3 regions of the Tepidibacillus fermentans genome follow, and region 3 is predicted to be linked to each of the others. Evidence: a T-box and tRNA genes for the amino acid it is inferred to sense, from the RefSeq annotation. Region 3 holds a T-box; the other regions hold tRNA genes.
The links. A T-box is a leader RNA that pairs with one kind of tRNA and senses whether it is charged. The one in region 3 lies ahead of leuS (leucine--tRNA ligase), so its partner is inferred to be a tRNA-Leu.

Region 1 (5,346 bases), on a different contig from region 3:
AAGATTATTTTGATAAATTTTTGGATAGGGTTAGCACAAATTTTAGAGCTTTTTGAACTCCAGGATCTTTTAATAGCTTTAATAAAGAGCCAATACCTACTTTAGAGGTATCATCTTTAATTTGTTGTTGAGTCTCTTCAACAGCATCAAGTAGTTTGTCAATAGTGTCCATACCACCGATATCTGCAAAAACACGATCACCATATTCCATCGCTGTACCTGCAATCGCTGCTAATTTAATAACTGCACCTGTATTTAAAGCTCTAGTTGCACTTGAAACAAAAGTAGCTAATTCTACTAGATCTTTTAATACATTTTTTTCCTTTAAAACGCTAAGAGTTTGCAATAATTCTTTGACCATTGCCATTTCTTCCGCGGTTAATTGTAATTGTTGTTCATTTGCAACACTCATTTTTCAACACCCCTTTCTATAATAGTCCCCGAGCTGTCATCCAATACATTTCATTAAATGCATGTTTAAACCAATGGATCATTGCAGATTGTGGAACTGGATTTGGCGGATGATTGTAATCCATATTGATGTATGTTCCTTCTTCTAGACCCGCCTCAATGAAGCAGAATACTTTACCATCATAGAAGTTGGTAGGTGTTTGACCGTGTAGCTCCTGTTCGATATTCTTAGCGACGTATTCAGACTCATAGTGAGCGGTAGAACCAGCTTTACTAATTTGTAATGCAGTAGCGTCACCAATCACGTAAATATAGTTATCGTTGATGGCCTTTAATGTATACTGGTTAACAGGAATAAAGCCCATTTCATTTCCTAGGCCAGAGTCAAAAATCACTTTTGCACCACGATGAGGTGGGATAGATACTAACAAGTCAAAAGATTCTTCTTTGCCATCTTTGGAGTAAAGGATTTTCTTTTGAGGATCAACTTTTGCAGGAACGAATTCGGTTACGTAACGGATATTACGTTTTTCCATTTGAGGTTTATACCAAGCTGCTACATTAGCTGCAGAGTGTACAGTTTCTAATGGGTAAGTATAAACAAGTTCAACCTTATCACGAATTCCTTTCTTTTCAAAGAATTCATGTGCCATGAGATAAAACTCTATAGGTGCAACTGGACATTTATGGGGCATACCCATAGTAATCAAAATTTTTCCACCCTTGAAGTTGGTGATTTTCTCTCTTAATTTAAGAGCACCTTCTGGTGAATAGAAATCGTCCCCTGCTTCTGGCAATCCAGGGATCAAATCGAAACGAGGAACTGCTCCTGTACCAATGACCAAATAATCATAGGAGAAATCACCTTTGTTGGTATGTACGACTTTTTTGTCTTTGTCAATTTTGGTTGCTTCTGCAATCACAAGATTTATACTAGGATGTGTAATTGCTCTTTGTTTTTTGATGTAGTGCTCAGGATGTTGAAGACCAAAAGCGACAAATAACCAACCAGGCTGATAAATATGTTCCTCTGCATTTGTGATCATGGTGATTTTCACATCACCTTTTTTAATGTCATGCTTTAATCCTTTTGCTAAGTGGTTCGCTACCATTGTACCGCCAGTACCACCGCCAAGGATTACAATGTTTTTAGCCATTTCTTTTTACCCTCCTTATTGCTTTTTCTCTCTTAAATCATTTGAGACGTCCAATTCATCTTTGTTCAATAATGAACTTATTATGATTAGAATTAAAATTCTTATAAACAAAGATTATAGACGTTAATTCTCTAACAAATATTTTATACAAGTTTAGACAAAATTCCAATGGTTTTTAGGCATTATAATAAAATACTGATTATAATTTTCTAAAAATATCTATAGACAAAAATTAATAGACAAATACATAGGAGAGAAAAAAAGATGTACATATAATAAATCAAAAGATAATTTAAGGGAGGGGTACGGATGATTGATATCGGTATTATCATTGCAATGGCCATTTCTTTAACACCAATAATAAGCGAAAAGCTTCATATCCATAAAAAAATGCGAGCTTGGACGGCACTTGTATTGATTGTACTTTTAAATATCGCGAATACGATTCTATTTGGCGATCATGCAGTAATCGATGCGATTAGGCAGGGAATACGTGATGGTGTTGTAGCTATAGGAATTTATTCTACAGGGAAAAATACAATGGAATATGTAGCTAATAGAAAGAATAATAATAGTCAGGAAAAGTAAAAAAATTTTTTAAAAACGTTGACATGAAATTTGAGAAATGATAACATAATTTTTGTCCGAAAAAAGGCTCGGTAGCTCAGTCGGTAGAGCAGAGGACTGAAAATCCTCGTGTCGGCGGTTCGATTCCGTCCCGAGCCACCATTTTTTATCAAGCATCAAACTCCTCACTTCTCACATCTAGTATGCGGACGTGGCTCAGTGGTAGAGTATCGCCTTGCCAAGGCGAGGGTCGCGGGTTCGAATCCCGTCGTCCGCTCCATATTATCTTAAACTGCCGGGGTGGCGGAATTGGCAGACGCACAGGACTTAAAATCCTGCGGTAGGTGACTACCGTACCGGTTCAAGTCCGGTCCTCGGCACCATTTATTTTGAATATTACATAAAAATTACCCCTCATTTGAATATGATGTGGGTTTTTTTTGTTTTATCTCTTTATTATTTTTTAATTGCCAATTCTAGCTGTTGAATACTAGTTTTGCGAATTCGTCGTGTTGGCTATTTACAAGTTCATGTTGTTGAATCATTTGTTGAATATCATGACATATTTAAACCTCCATATCATGTAAAGCTAACCATATCTTATACTACTTTAACAGTGATAAATATCATTAAGGTCCTGATGAATACCCCTGAAATATAGGCAAATTTTCTGGTTTATGTTACGATGGAAATGAGTGATTTGGACATCGTGGAGGGAGAAATATGTCGCATATCGATCAAATTTTAGAAAAAGCGTTAAATGGAGAACGATTAACGCTGGAAGATGGAATAGAACTATTTGAGAGTAATGAGGTTGAAAAAATCGGTCAAGCAGCCAATGAGATCAAAAAACGACTCCATCCAGAACCGATTACGACCTTTGTCATTGGCAGAAATATCAACTATTCCAATGTTTGTGATACCTATTGTCGTTTTTGTGCCTTTTATAAAAAGCCAGGAGAAGAAGGCGCTTATGTACTATCGAATGAGGAAATTTTACATAAGATTCAAGAACTCGTGGATGTTGGTGGTACGGAAGTATTAATGCAAGGGGGAACCCATCCCAATTTACCATTTGATTATTATCTTAATTTATTAAGGGAGATTAAACGGCATTTTCCAAATATACATATGCACTCTTTTTCGCCGGCGGAAATTTTGAAAATGAAAGAAATATCTGGTCTTACTTTAGAAGAAACGATCCGATTGTTGCATGAGGCAGGGCTTGATTCTTTACCTGGAGCAGGAGCAGAAATTCTTGATGATCGTACGAGGATGAAAATTAGCAAAAAGAAAGGTTCTTGGAAAGATTGGATCAAGGTGATGAAAACAGCAAATAAGATTGGAATGACGACGACAGGTACAATGGTGATTGGCTTTGGTGAATCGATGGAAGAACGCGCTCTACATTTAATTCGAATTCGTGAAGCTCAGGATGAAACAGGTGGATTTCTTGCGTTTATTCCATGGACATTTCAACCTGATAATACGAACTTAAAAGCAGAAAAAGTAACGCCTGAAGAATATTTGAAAACAGTAGCCATTAGCCGACTGATGTTGGATAATATTCCTAACATTCAATCCTCATGGGTGACGATGGGAGCGGAAGTTGGTAAACAATCTCTATTTTACGGTTGCAATGATTTTGGGAGTACCATGATGGAAGAAAATGTTGTATCAGCAGCAGGTACAACACATAAAGTAAATACAAATTTAATCATTCAACTCATTCGTGAAACGGGGCATATTCCTGCACAAAGAAATACAAAATATGAGATTCTCCATATCTTTGATCAAGATGAAAAGGCCGAAAAAGATTTTATCATGCAAAATTAATCAAAATAAAGGTTTGATAAAGAAACTAAGGTTAAAATAGATTGACAAAAAGAAAAAATTTAGATAATTTTAATTTAAAATTGAATCATGCGGGAGCTTAGGGGAACTAGGCTGAGAGGATAACTATTCTGTTATCGACCGCCGAACCTGAACTGGGTAATGCCAGCGGAGGAATCAACGTACAATGGGATCACGATTAAACATCTAGATGTACAAAGAACATGTAATCATAAGACCGCTTTTACCTAGGCGGTCTTTTTTGTTTACATGTTTTTTCTCCGCCTCCTAGAGAAGGTTCAATTTTCAGTTAATAATGGATATTTTAAAGGAGGTTGTTATCATGATAAAAGAGTTTCCTGGGAGTAAAAAAGTATATGTTCAAGGGTCGAGGTCAGATTTAAAAGTGCCAATGCGAGAAATCGAACTAGCTACGTCTATAGGCCCATTTGGAGAAGAGAAAAATCCGCCAGTCCGTGTTTACGACACAAGTGGCCCTTATACCGATCCTTCCTACTCTGTCGATGTTCGTAAAGGATTACCTGCTCTTCGCCGTCAGTGGATTTTAGAACGGGGGGACGTGGAAGAATATCTAGGACGTAAAGTTAAACCAGAGGATAATGGATTCCGTAAAGGTGAGACGAAGAATGATCTGGAAATTCCATCTAGCTTTAAAAGAAAACCCCTTAGGGCAAAAGCTGGACGAACTGTAACCCAAATGCACTATGCTCGTCAAGGAATCATTACTCCTGAAATGGAATTTGTTGCCATTCGTGAAAATGTGTCACCAGAGTTTGTACGGCAAGAAATAGCAAGGGGACGGGCAATTATTCCTGCCAATATTAATCATCCAGAAAGTGAACCGATGATCATTGGCCGTAATTTCCATGTTAAAATCAACGCCAATATTGGGAATTCAGCTGTTACTTCTTCCATTGAAGAAGAAGTGGAAAAAATGACTTGGGCAATCCACTGGGGCGCAGATACGATCATGGATCTTTCTACTGGGAAAAATATTCATACCACACGGGAATGGATCATTCGCAATTCTCCTGTTCCTGTTGGAACGGTTCCCATCTATCAAGCGTTAGAAAAAGTGAATGGAAAAGCAGAGGATTTAACGTGGGAAATTTTCCGGGATACCTTAATTGAGCAAGCAGAGCAAGGGGTGGATTATTTTACCATCCATGCAGGGGTTTTACTGCGTTATATTCCTTTGACAGCAAAACGGGTGACAGGGATCGTATCTCGGGGCGGTTCCATCATGGCTGCTTGGTGTCTTGCTCATCATGAGGAGAACTTCCTCTATACCCATTTTGAAGAGATTTGCGAGATTTTAAAGACCTATGATGTGGCTATTTCCCTTGGCGATGGTCTT
Region 2 (5,346 bases), on a different contig from region 3:
TTTGTGAATCTAGAAGATTATTTTGCTAAATTAGATCAGATGTTAGAGAAACATTCTGTCTATCTTCCTATCTCTTATGATACCGATCTACTCGCATTTGAGAACGTCGCTCCATTTACAGCGGAATGGATTCACTATGCCAAAAAACATGCCAATTTAACGATTGAGATTCGAACGAAAAGTGCCAACTATCGAGCAATTCGTCATTTAGAACCCTTGAACAATGTGATCTTGGGATGGACGATATCACCCGATTTTATCGTGAAACATTATGAACGAGGCGCCTCTTCTTTAGAAGCAAGGCTTGCGAATATCAGACAAGCGATCCATGATGGATGGAAGGTAAGACTAAGTTTTGATCCTCTTTTACACATTGATGATTGGCAAGAGCACTATCAGGAGTGTGTGGAGCAAACGTTTACGACAATACCTGCTGAGAAAATACTAGACGCTAGTGTTGGGGTTTTTCGAATGCCTAAGGATTATCTGAAGAATATTCGTAAATATCGAAATGACTCTGATCTGATTTACTACCCTTATGAGCATATGGATGGGGTTTATACCTATCCGAAAGCAATCCGTGATCAACTGGTTCAAGAAGTTACTCAGATGATCGAAAAATATATACCGAAAGAAAAAATCTATACGTGAAGGATATCGGGAGAAGAGAGGTACATTGCAAAGAAAAAGTGATTTAAAACCTTAAAAAAGGAGAATTGCAATGAAAACAGCTATCGTAACAGGAGCATCCTCAGGGATTGGTTTAGCAATCGCGAAAAAATTGAATCGATTAGGTTTTGTGGTGTATGGATTAGCAAGAGATTTTTCAAAAACGGACGATCAACACGAACACTTTCAAAAAATCGTTTGTGATGTCACAGATACGAAACAACTCATTGAAGTAACAAAAAAAATAAAAGAACAAGAGAAAGACATTTTTATCTTAGTCAATAATGCAGGAGTGGGCTATTTTGGTCCTCATGAAACCTTAAGTCCAAAACAAATTGAAACCATGATCGCTACAAATCTCCAAGCACCACTGATTCTCAGTAATTTATTATTGCGAGAACTTCGCAAATCAAAAGGATATATCATTAACATTTCTTCAATCACTGCGAAAAAGTCAAGCTCCTTTGGCTGTGCATACTCAGCAACAAAGGCAGGACTTTCCCATTTTGGGATCAGCCTCTTTGATGAGGTTCGTAAATCAGGGGTGAAAATTGTCACCATCCATCCAGATATTACACAGACACCTTTTTATGACCACCTTGATTTTCAAGAAGGTGACGTACCTGAGAGCTATATTACACCTGAATGTGTGGCAAATGCTGTTGAAACTATCCTTTCTCAACGAGAAGGTACGGTGCTGACAGAGCTTACCATTCAGCCACAGCGACATATGATTTCTAGAAAAAATCAAATAAAAAGAAGCAAATGAAATGAATGTTCCTTCTTATATCGAATATTGTAATTTTCATTATATAATAATTAAACAGAATTATCTATTTTATTATAATAAAGTACAATTTTTTAGAAAATTTTGATATAATTATTCTACAATCATAATTTTTTTAAAAAAAAGGGGGCTTTTTATGATCATTTTTTCGGTAGTGGTGTATATGGTACTCATGCTTTATATTGGGTATTATGCCTACAAACGAACATCAGATTTATCTGACTACATGCTTGGTGGACGAGCATTAGGACCAGCTGTTACTGCACTTAGTGCAGGGGCATCAGACATGAGCGGTTGGCTTATGATGGGATTACCTGGAGCTATGTTTGCGAAAGGAATTAGTTCATCTTGGATTGTGATCGGTTTAACATTAGGTGCATGGGCAAACTGGTTATATGTTGCCCCAAGATTAAGAGCTTTTACCGAACTAAATAACTCGATTACCATTCCAGGTTATTTAGAAAAACGCTTCGAAGATCACGCGAAGATGTTACGTTTAGTATCAGGACTTGTTATTATGTTATTCTTTACATTTTATGTTTCTGCCGGAATGGTTTCAGGTGGAGTTTTATTTCAGAGTATTTTAGGTATTGATTATCACACTGGTTTATGGATTATTACTGGAGTCGTTATGGCTTACACATTGTTTGGTGGATTCCTTGCGGTTAGTTGGACAGATTTCGTTCAAGGACTCATTATGATTACTGCCTTAATTATGGTTCCTGTTGTAACGATCTATCATACAGGAAGTATTAACGATACCTTTAGTATTATCAAATCGATTGATCCTTCCTTATTAGATATCTTTAAAGGAACAAGTTTTGTAGGAATCGTTTCACTTTTCGCTTGGGGTCTTGGGTATTTTGGCCAACCGCATATTGTTGTTCGTTTTATGGCCATTACTTCTGTTAAGGAAATCAAAAAAGCTCGTCGAATTGGTATGAGTTGGATGATTTTCTCTACAGTTGGAGCAATGTTTACAGGTCTTATTGGTATAGCTTATTTTAAGAATCAAGGAATTAAATTAGACGATCCTGAAACAGTATTTATTAAATTAGGGCAACTCTTATTTCACCCAATTCTAACCGGTTTCTTAATCTCTGCTATTCTCGCAGCGATTATGAGTACAATCTCTTCCCAGTTACTTGTAACATCAAGCTCATTAACTGAAGACTTGTACAAAACATTCTTTAGACGCAACGCTTCGGATAAAGAGCTTGTTTTCTTGGGTCGCTTTTTCGTTTTCCTTGTCGCCATTATTGCCTTAGCTTTAGCTTGGACGAAGAATGATACAATTCTCAATCTTGTTGGATATGCATGGGCGGGTTTTGGAGCCTCATTTGGTCCAGTAATCCTTCTTAGCCTTTACTGGAAACGGATGACCAAATGGGGTGCTTTAGCGGGGTTGTTTTTTGGTGCACTAACAGTGGTTATTTGGCCAAAACTTCCTGTTGTGAATCAGCTTTATGAAATGGTTCCAGGTTTTGCGATAAGCTTACTCGCTATCACGATTGTAAGTTTATTAACCTCAAAACCATCCATTCAAATCGAAAAACAACTTGAATCGCTTAGTCAATCAATGTAATAATAATTGAGGCAGGTAGAACGATACCTGCCTTTAATTTTTTTCTTGAAACATATTAAACAAAACGCTGTTTTCAAGATAGATATTGATGAAGAGGTCCTTCTGCTTCAAAAGGGTGCAGCTTTGAGTATAAAGGCCCCTTCTGGTGCTGTAAAGTCTTTTGTGGTCTTTTCTAATTCCTTAAGCTCCTTTACAGAACAAAAAGGCGCGGTTTCTCTTAACTTAGAAACCGCGCCATTATTGGCTTTATGTATGGTGACCCCGACTGGGTTCGAACCAGCGACCCCCACCCTGTCAAGATGGTGCTCTCCCGGCTGAGCTACGGAGTCACACATTTATATTAAACATGGTGCCGAGGACCGGACTTGAACCGGTACGGTAGTCACCTACCGCAGGATTTTAAGTCCTGTGCGTCTGCCAATTCCGCCACCCCGGCAGATTATTAATTAAAATGGTGGGCCCAACAGGACTCGAACCTGTGACCAATCGGTTATGAGCCGACCGCTCTACCAACTGAGCTATAGGCCCTCATAAGACAATCTTGGAAAAGAACAACGAAGATATGGCGGAGCTGACGGGATTCGAACCCGCGGTCTCCTGCGTGACAGGCAGGCATGTTAGGCCTCTACACCACAGCTCCATGCGAAGCTATCTTGGTTGCGGAGGCAGGACTTGAACCTGCGACCTTCGGGTTATGAGCCCGACGAGCTACCAACTGCTCCACCCCGCGACGTTTTATAAAACAACGGCAAAGATCATTATATATTATTTTTAACTTTTATGCAAGGATTTTTTATGATATTTGAATCTGATTTCAAAAATGCTTCATAATTGACAAAAGTAATTGTACAAACAGAAGAAACATTTGTCAATAATGAATTCCTTTTCGTTTTATCATACTAATAATGTCAGTTTACTGACACAAACTTGGTTAAGGGGTGCTATTCTTGTCTAAAAAAATGAAGGATAAACAAATTGCTCACCAATCTACAAAATCAAATTTAATTAAACAACAACTTACTCAACAGATTAATGCATCACAAACAGATTCACAACAGCAAGAAAATAACTTACAAACCGCTGTTAAACCGCAACCCGTTCAATATTTTCAACCACCATCCCAAGTGATGCAAAATATGGCCACACAAACACAACAAATTCAGCAACTTTTCCAACAACAAACATTACAGCAAAAACTTCAAGAACTACAACAGTTGACGAATCAATTTCAGATTGAGATTGGCAAAATGAATACTGAATATAACCAGTTGAGCAATTCAAACATGAACAAAACACAAATTCAGCAAACGATACAACAAAAAGCAAATGCCCTTCAACAATTTAGCAATGAAATTTCTCAAAAGTTAACAAACTTATAACCTTAACCAACATCATAAAAGCTGTGGAAATAGATGTTCCACAGCTTTTATATATGAATGTATCCCTTAAAAAAAGAGAAAATAATATATGTGGAATGTGAGTATGTGCTCATTCATCGTAATAGGTTCGTGGATAGTAGTGATTTGCACCCTTTACATCAGGTTTACCCGGAACAACAACCTTATAATAATTGTTATCTGATTGAAAATCAGCTTCTTCAGGTGTCGTTTTTTGCACAATATTCGTATTAAAATTAATCATATGTAATGCAAGGATATCTGCAGCTTTATTGAATGCTTTCATGGTATCAAAAATAAAAAAATCTTTGTGCTCATGAGTAAAGCTTTTATCATAGACGTTAGTCTCATCCTGAACAGTCCAATATGCTGATTCAATGATATTGGAGATGGCATGATCCCCAAGAGATAGATCGACAGTTCGACCATCTGGTTGATCATAAACTGGTTGAATCATGTAATAGTGCATTATTATCACTCCTTTGCTATCAGTTTTTACAGGAGTGGCTACTATTTATTCTTATTTTAGAAATTTGTTTTTAAAATGCGATGGTACTTTACTCCTTGATGAATAAATATTGATTGATAAAGCTCAAGTGCGTTTACGGTCCAAGGCTTCGTCTTTAAGTTTAATTCACCTGTTTCCTGACAGGTTTGTGGAATTACTTTTCGAGCAAGAGTTAAATGTGGAGTATAGACAGGTTTCGCATCGAAATCGATCTTAAGAGGTTCAATCGTTTTTATTAATTGATGATATAATTGATTCAACGGTTTTAGGTCTCCTCCGACGCCTGCCCACAGTATATTTGGTTTTTTCAGGGATGGAAAGGCTCCAATACCTTCAATCCATAATTGAAATGGTCTTATTACTTTGACAGCTTCTTTCATCGACTGCTCAATCAACGGAA
Region 3 (5,346 bases):
CGTTGCTCCAATTCCATCTAATTCCATTAATTGCGCTTCATCGGCCGTATTAATATTGATTTTACTAGAGGTTTGATTTGAAGGATTGGTTGTGATCCCGCTACCTGCTGTTTGACTAATGATTTTAGTTCCTACTTCTTCTCCTTTTACCGGAATATAGACCACCATTTCATCCTTTAACTTTAAAGCTAAATTCACTTGGTTTAAATCAGCGGTAGGTAAAGTTCCTCCTGCAAGTTCAAGAACATCTTGTAATCTTGCATTATTTTTCAGATGATAGATCCCTGGTTTCATGACTGCACCTTTGACATCAACCACAATCTCTTCCGAATTTGTTTTCTCTGATTCGGTTTTACTCGAAATAGCATTTGACGCGTCTTTTGCTTGGTCTCTAAATGGTGGCGGATCTTCTTGTTTGGAAGAGATATATTGACTTATTCCAAACAAGAGGGCCATAATAAATAGAATAATAAAGATTTTTTCTCTTTTCGTGAAGTGAAACTTTGAAATTAGATCCACCGTTACCATCCTTTCTAAATTTGAAATCGATTGATGAACCGAGGTGTTTACATTGGCTAGTGTTCATTTAGAAATTTCCAAAAAAGTAAATGAAAAAGTAAAAGCAATTGAAACCTATAAGAAAATGGATCAACAACGTGAGGCAATCATTGACAAATTGGTCGCAGATTATCAAGCTGGCAAACCAATCGACTTAGCTCCTCTCAACCAATGGACGCAAAAAATGAATGAGTTTGCCGTGAAAAATCAACTACCAACTAGAAAAATTGTGACGATTGAGATGTTTGAGTCTTTTATGAACTAATCGAAATAATTCGGAATCTATTAATTATTTCGATAATATTTGAACAAATCCTTCAATCAATTCCATTTCATATAAAAATAGGTTTGTATATTCCAACGCGCTCCTATTACAAATATGAAAAACAACAAAAAAACCATTCTTTTTGTTACTCATGAAAATAAATTTTACTACGTAACAGTTAAACAGAAATAAAAATAACTGCCGAGAAATTCTCGGCAGCTATTTTTGTCCCATAACTTATTCCCTTTTATCCCACGACAATATTGACTAACTTGCCTAAAACGACGATCACTTTCTTGATTGATTTTCCTTGTGTCCATTCATTTAGACGTTCATCTGCAAGGACAAGTTTCTCAATCTCTTCTTTGCTTGAAGAGGTTGGAACCACCATTTTTCCACGAATCTTGCCATTGATTTGAATGGCGATTTCCACTTCATCAAGTACCAAATATTCTTCATTGTAGGTTGGCCACTCTTGTTGGTGAACACTAGAGTCATGCCCCATCATTTGCCACAATTCTTCAGTGATATGTGGAGTCATTGGTGCAAGCAAGATCACCACTGTTTCAATTGCTTGTTTAAAGAGTCCCTTGTTTCCATCCTCTGGATAGCTATGAATCTTGTTGACGAACTCCATGATTGCAGAAATCGCAGTGTTGAAGTTGTTTCTTAGATCAATATCTTCCGTTACCCGTTTGATCGTAACATTGATCATCCGACGAAGTTCTTTTTCGGCATCGGTTTCGACTTTAACCTCTGGATTCGCAGTGAGGGTCTCAAGATTTTGTTGAACCATTCTCCAAACACGATTTAAGAAACGATGGCTTCCTTCTACTCCAGAATCACTCCAATCGAGGTCACGATCTGGTGGAGCCGCAAAGAGGATAAAGAGACGTCCTGTGTCAGCCCCATATTTCTCGATGATTTCATTTGGACTCACTACATTCCCTTTGGATTTTGACATCTTTGCCCCATCCTTAAGAACCATCCCTTGCGTTAATAGAGATTTAAAAGGTTCTTGGAATGAAATTAATCCTGCATCATACAATACTTTTGTAAAGAATCGTGAGTAGAGTAAATGTAGGACTGCGTGTTCAATTCCACCAATATATTCATCAACAGGCAACCACTTATTCACTTGTTTGGAGTCAAACGGTTTGGTCTCTTCATGAGGACTTGCATATCGGAAATAGTACCAAGAAGAATCAATAAAGGTATCCATGGTATCTGTTTCCCGATGTGCATGGCCGCCACATTTTGGACATGTAGTATGAACAAACGACTCGGATGTGGTTAATGGATTATCTTTTCCATTAAAAATCACGTCCTCTGGTAGGAGCACAGGCAACTGGTCTACTGGTACTGGTACCACGCCACATGTATCACAATAGACCATAGGAATTGGGGTACCCCAATAACGTTGGCGTGAAATAAGCCAATCTCTTAAACGGTAAGAAACAGTTGGTTTCCCTTTCCCGATTTCTTCCAAATATTTAGCGATAGTCTGAATTGCTTCGCGGTTTGGTAAGCCATTGAAACGATCAGAATGGACAAGTGTTCCGTCTTCTGTAAAAGCTCCATCCATTTCTTCCACCGATCGTGGAAAACCTTCTTGATTTTGAACAACAATCTTGATCGGAAGGTTATATTTCTTTGCAAATAAGAAGTCTCTCTCATCATGAGCGGGAACCCCCATAACAGCCCCTGTACCATAATCCATCAACACATAGTTGGCTACCCAAATTGGTACATCTTCTCCTGTTAATGGATGTCTCGCATAAGAACCTGTGAAATAACCCACTTTTTCTTCTTCTGTGGAAGTCCGAGTGATTTCATTTACTTTCTTTAAGTCTTCAATAAAGTCTAGAATGGTTTGCTCATTCTCTTTCCCGGCAATCAATTGTGGAACCAACGGATGCTCAGGTGCTAGAACCATATAGGTGACTCCATATAAGGTGTCTGGACGAGTAGTGAAAACAGAGATCTTTTTATCGTTAAGAGTTGGAACAGTAAAGACGACTTCTGCCCCTTCACTCTTTCCAATCCAGTTGCGTTGCATCATTTTTACTTTATCTGGCCACCCATCCAATTGGTCAAGGTCTTGAAGTAACCGCTCAGCATAGTCCGTAATTTTAAAGAACCATTGATTCAGTTCTTTTTTAGTCACTTCGCTATCACAACGCCAGCACTTTCCATCTTCCACTTGTTCATTGGCGAGAACCGTATTACAAGTTGGGCACCAGTTGACTGCTGCTTGTTTTTTATAAGCTAAGCCACGCTCATAGAATAGCAAGAACAGCCATTGCGTCCATTTATAATAGTCTGGAAGGCAAGTCCCCACATAACGATCCCAATCATAGGATACACCCAGACGCTTCTGTTCGGTGCGAATCCGCTCCATATTCTTTAATGTCCATTCCCGTGGGTTGACCCCTCTTTGAATCGCTGCATTCTCGGCAGGAAGACCAAACGCATCTGCACCCATTGGATGAAGAACTTGATATCCTTTCATTCGTTTAAAACGAGCGATCACATCACCGATTGTATAGACGCGAACATGACCCATATGTAAACCTTCACCAGAAGGATAAGGGAATTGCTCCAGTGTATAATATTTTGGTTTTGCCATATCCTCGTTTGTCTTATTCGCATCATTTTCTTCCCAGATTTGTTGCCACTTTTTCTCAATCTTCCCAGGTTGATAAACCTGTTCACTCATGCTGAAAACCTCCTAAAATATAATAAAACCTCCCACCCCAAAGCTCAACTGCTAGGGACGAGAGGTTAGTAAAAACATTCCCGTGGTACCACCCTAATGATATTCTCATCGTCATGATGACAATACCACTCGAGATCTTTAACGCAGATAATACGATAGAAAGTACTGATTTCCCTTCTACAGTTTAAAGGTGAGTTCACAAGCGTTGACTTATCGGTTTCCACCAAACCCGACTCTCTATCAAATCAATCATCCTGTTACTAATCCTTCTCATTACTTTTATACTAGTTCTTAATTTTAGTTATGATTATATGAAACTTTTGTACCAATTGTCAATAGTTGCTCATCTATGTTTTTGTGCAATATAAAAAATCCTCTCGGTCGTATCCCTAACTGGTTCTAATTGAAAATCGCCATAAGTTGTGAGAAGTTCAAATCCTGTTTCTTCTAAGAGTTGTTTCACTTTTTCAATTGGGTAGGTTTGTTGAACATGTGTTTCTTCAAACTTTTGATAACATTCATCATCTTGCTCGACAAAAAAAGTAAGCTCATGTTCCACAATCAATTGTTCCAGATCCACTGTTGTTTCCCAAATCACGGAGATATCATCTTCGTTCCACGCAAAGGTTTGATTAGCAAATATATGAGTCAGTTTATAAGGAGAATGCAGATCAAAAACAAAAAATCCCTTCTTTTTTAGATGTTGATTCACTCGTACAAAGGTTTGTCTTAGATAATCTAAGCCAATTAGATAATTTAAGGAATCACAATATCTGATGATCAACTCTGCTTGATTTTGTAGTTCAAGTTCCCTCATGTCTTGTTGAAGAAGCGGAAACTGTAGATGTTGATCCATCATTTTATCATAAGCGATCGAAAGCATTTCTTCAGATAAATCGATACCAATCATCTGATATCCCTTTTTTGCTAAAGGAATCGCTATACTGCCTGTACCACATCCCAAATCAATGATCTGATTCGGATTGATTTGATACTGATCGATAATCTCTTCTGTAAATCGAATCCATTCCTCATAAGGAGCATCTTTCATCAATACGTCGTAAATATAAGCAAACCGATTATACATCATGATTTTCTTTTAAATATGTCCACCCTTCCTCTTGATAAACTAGACCATCCTTCATTAACTTTCCCATAGCTCGTTTAAATGCAGCTTTGCTAAGATGAAATTTTTCCATCAATATTTCTGGGGGAGTCTTGTCCCAATAAGGCATTGCACCACCACGTTCTTTTAGATACTGCAATATTCTTTCTGCATCTTCGATTCTACCAACTTCTTTTAATGGTCTCATGGACAAGTTCACTTTTCCATCTTCGCGAATAAACGCTACTCTCGCTTCGACCTGTTCTCCTAAACGTAACTCCTTGATTTGTACTGAACGGTGAATAAAGCCAAGATGATTTGTATCCGTTAAAACCAATGCTCCAACACTGAAATGATGAATTACAATTCCTTTTACAGTTTGGTTTTGTTTTAGAAGCTTAGTCTTGTTGTGATCGATTTCACGTTGCTTGGTTATGTATTGGTTGATCTTCAGTTCATCCACAACCAATTCTGCAAGTAGTCGCCCTTGTTTATCATAGTTAAATGTAACCAATAATCGATCACCAAGGTTCGGCCAAAGTTTTCTTTCTTTTGGTAATTCGCTGATCGGCAATAGAACGTCCTTGCCAATACCATTATCCAAAAAATAGCCGACCTTGGGTTGAAAACCTGTTACTTCTAGAAAGCCAACGTCCCCAAAGACTAACTTCGGTGTTTGCAGGGTAGCTGCAATTCGAC

Region 1: it encodes a tRNA-Leu, which carries the amino acid that the T-box ahead of leuS (leucine--tRNA ligase) is inferred to sense. The anticodon was not compared.
Region 2: it encodes a tRNA-Leu, which carries the amino acid that the T-box ahead of leuS (leucine--tRNA ligase) is inferred to sense. The anticodon was not compared.

Annotation. Positions count from the first base shown of each region.
Region 1 covers NZ_SMAB01000004.1:88,886-94,231, reverse strand. The annotation lists gene EDD72_RS03975 (DUF1641 domain-containing protein) at 5-412, opposite strand; gene EDD72_RS03970 (NAD(P)/FAD-dependent oxidoreductase) at 429-1,568, opposite strand; gene EDD72_RS03965 (hypothetical protein) at 1,878-2,156, shown strand; tRNA gene EDD72_RS03960 (tRNA-Phe) at 2,222-2,297, shown strand; tRNA gene EDD72_RS03955 (tRNA-Gly) at 2,341-2,415, shown strand; tRNA gene EDD72_RS03950 (tRNA-Leu) at 2,430-2,518, shown strand; gene mqnC (cyclic dehypoxanthinyl futalosine synthase) at 2,859-3,971, shown strand; gene thiC (phosphomethylpyrimidine synthase ThiC) at 4,285-5,346, shown strand, end outside.
Region 2 covers NZ_SMAB01000001.1:186,178-191,523, forward strand. The annotation lists gene EDD72_RS00885 (spore photoproduct lyase family protein) at 1-651, shown strand, start outside; gene EDD72_RS00890 (SDR family NAD(P)-dependent oxidoreductase) at 722-1,438, shown strand; gene putP (sodium/proline symporter PutP) at 1,593-3,041, shown strand; tRNA gene EDD72_RS00900 (tRNA-Val) at 3,295-3,370, opposite strand; tRNA gene EDD72_RS00905 (tRNA-Leu) at 3,389-3,477, opposite strand; tRNA gene EDD72_RS00910 (tRNA-Ile) at 3,494-3,569, opposite strand; tRNA gene EDD72_RS00915 (tRNA-Asp) at 3,605-3,681, opposite strand; tRNA gene EDD72_RS00920 (tRNA-Met) at 3,696-3,771, opposite strand; gene EDD72_RS00925 (hypothetical protein) at 3,989-4,420, shown strand; gene EDD72_RS00930 (hypothetical protein) at 4,530-4,907, opposite strand; gene thpR (RNA 2',3'-cyclic phosphodiesterase) at 4,964-5,346, opposite strand, start outside.
Region 3 covers NZ_SMAB01000003.1:101,162-106,507, forward strand. The annotation lists gene EDD72_RS03130 (helix-hairpin-helix domain-containing protein) at 1-519, opposite strand, end outside; gene EDD72_RS03135 (DUF2533 family protein) at 572-823, shown strand; gene leuS (leucine--tRNA ligase) at 1,071-3,542, opposite strand; T-box leader at 3,593-3,825, opposite strand; gene EDD72_RS03145 (class I SAM-dependent DNA methyltransferase) at 3,886-4,632, opposite strand; gene EDD72_RS03150 (CvfB family protein) at 4,622-5,346, opposite strand, start outside.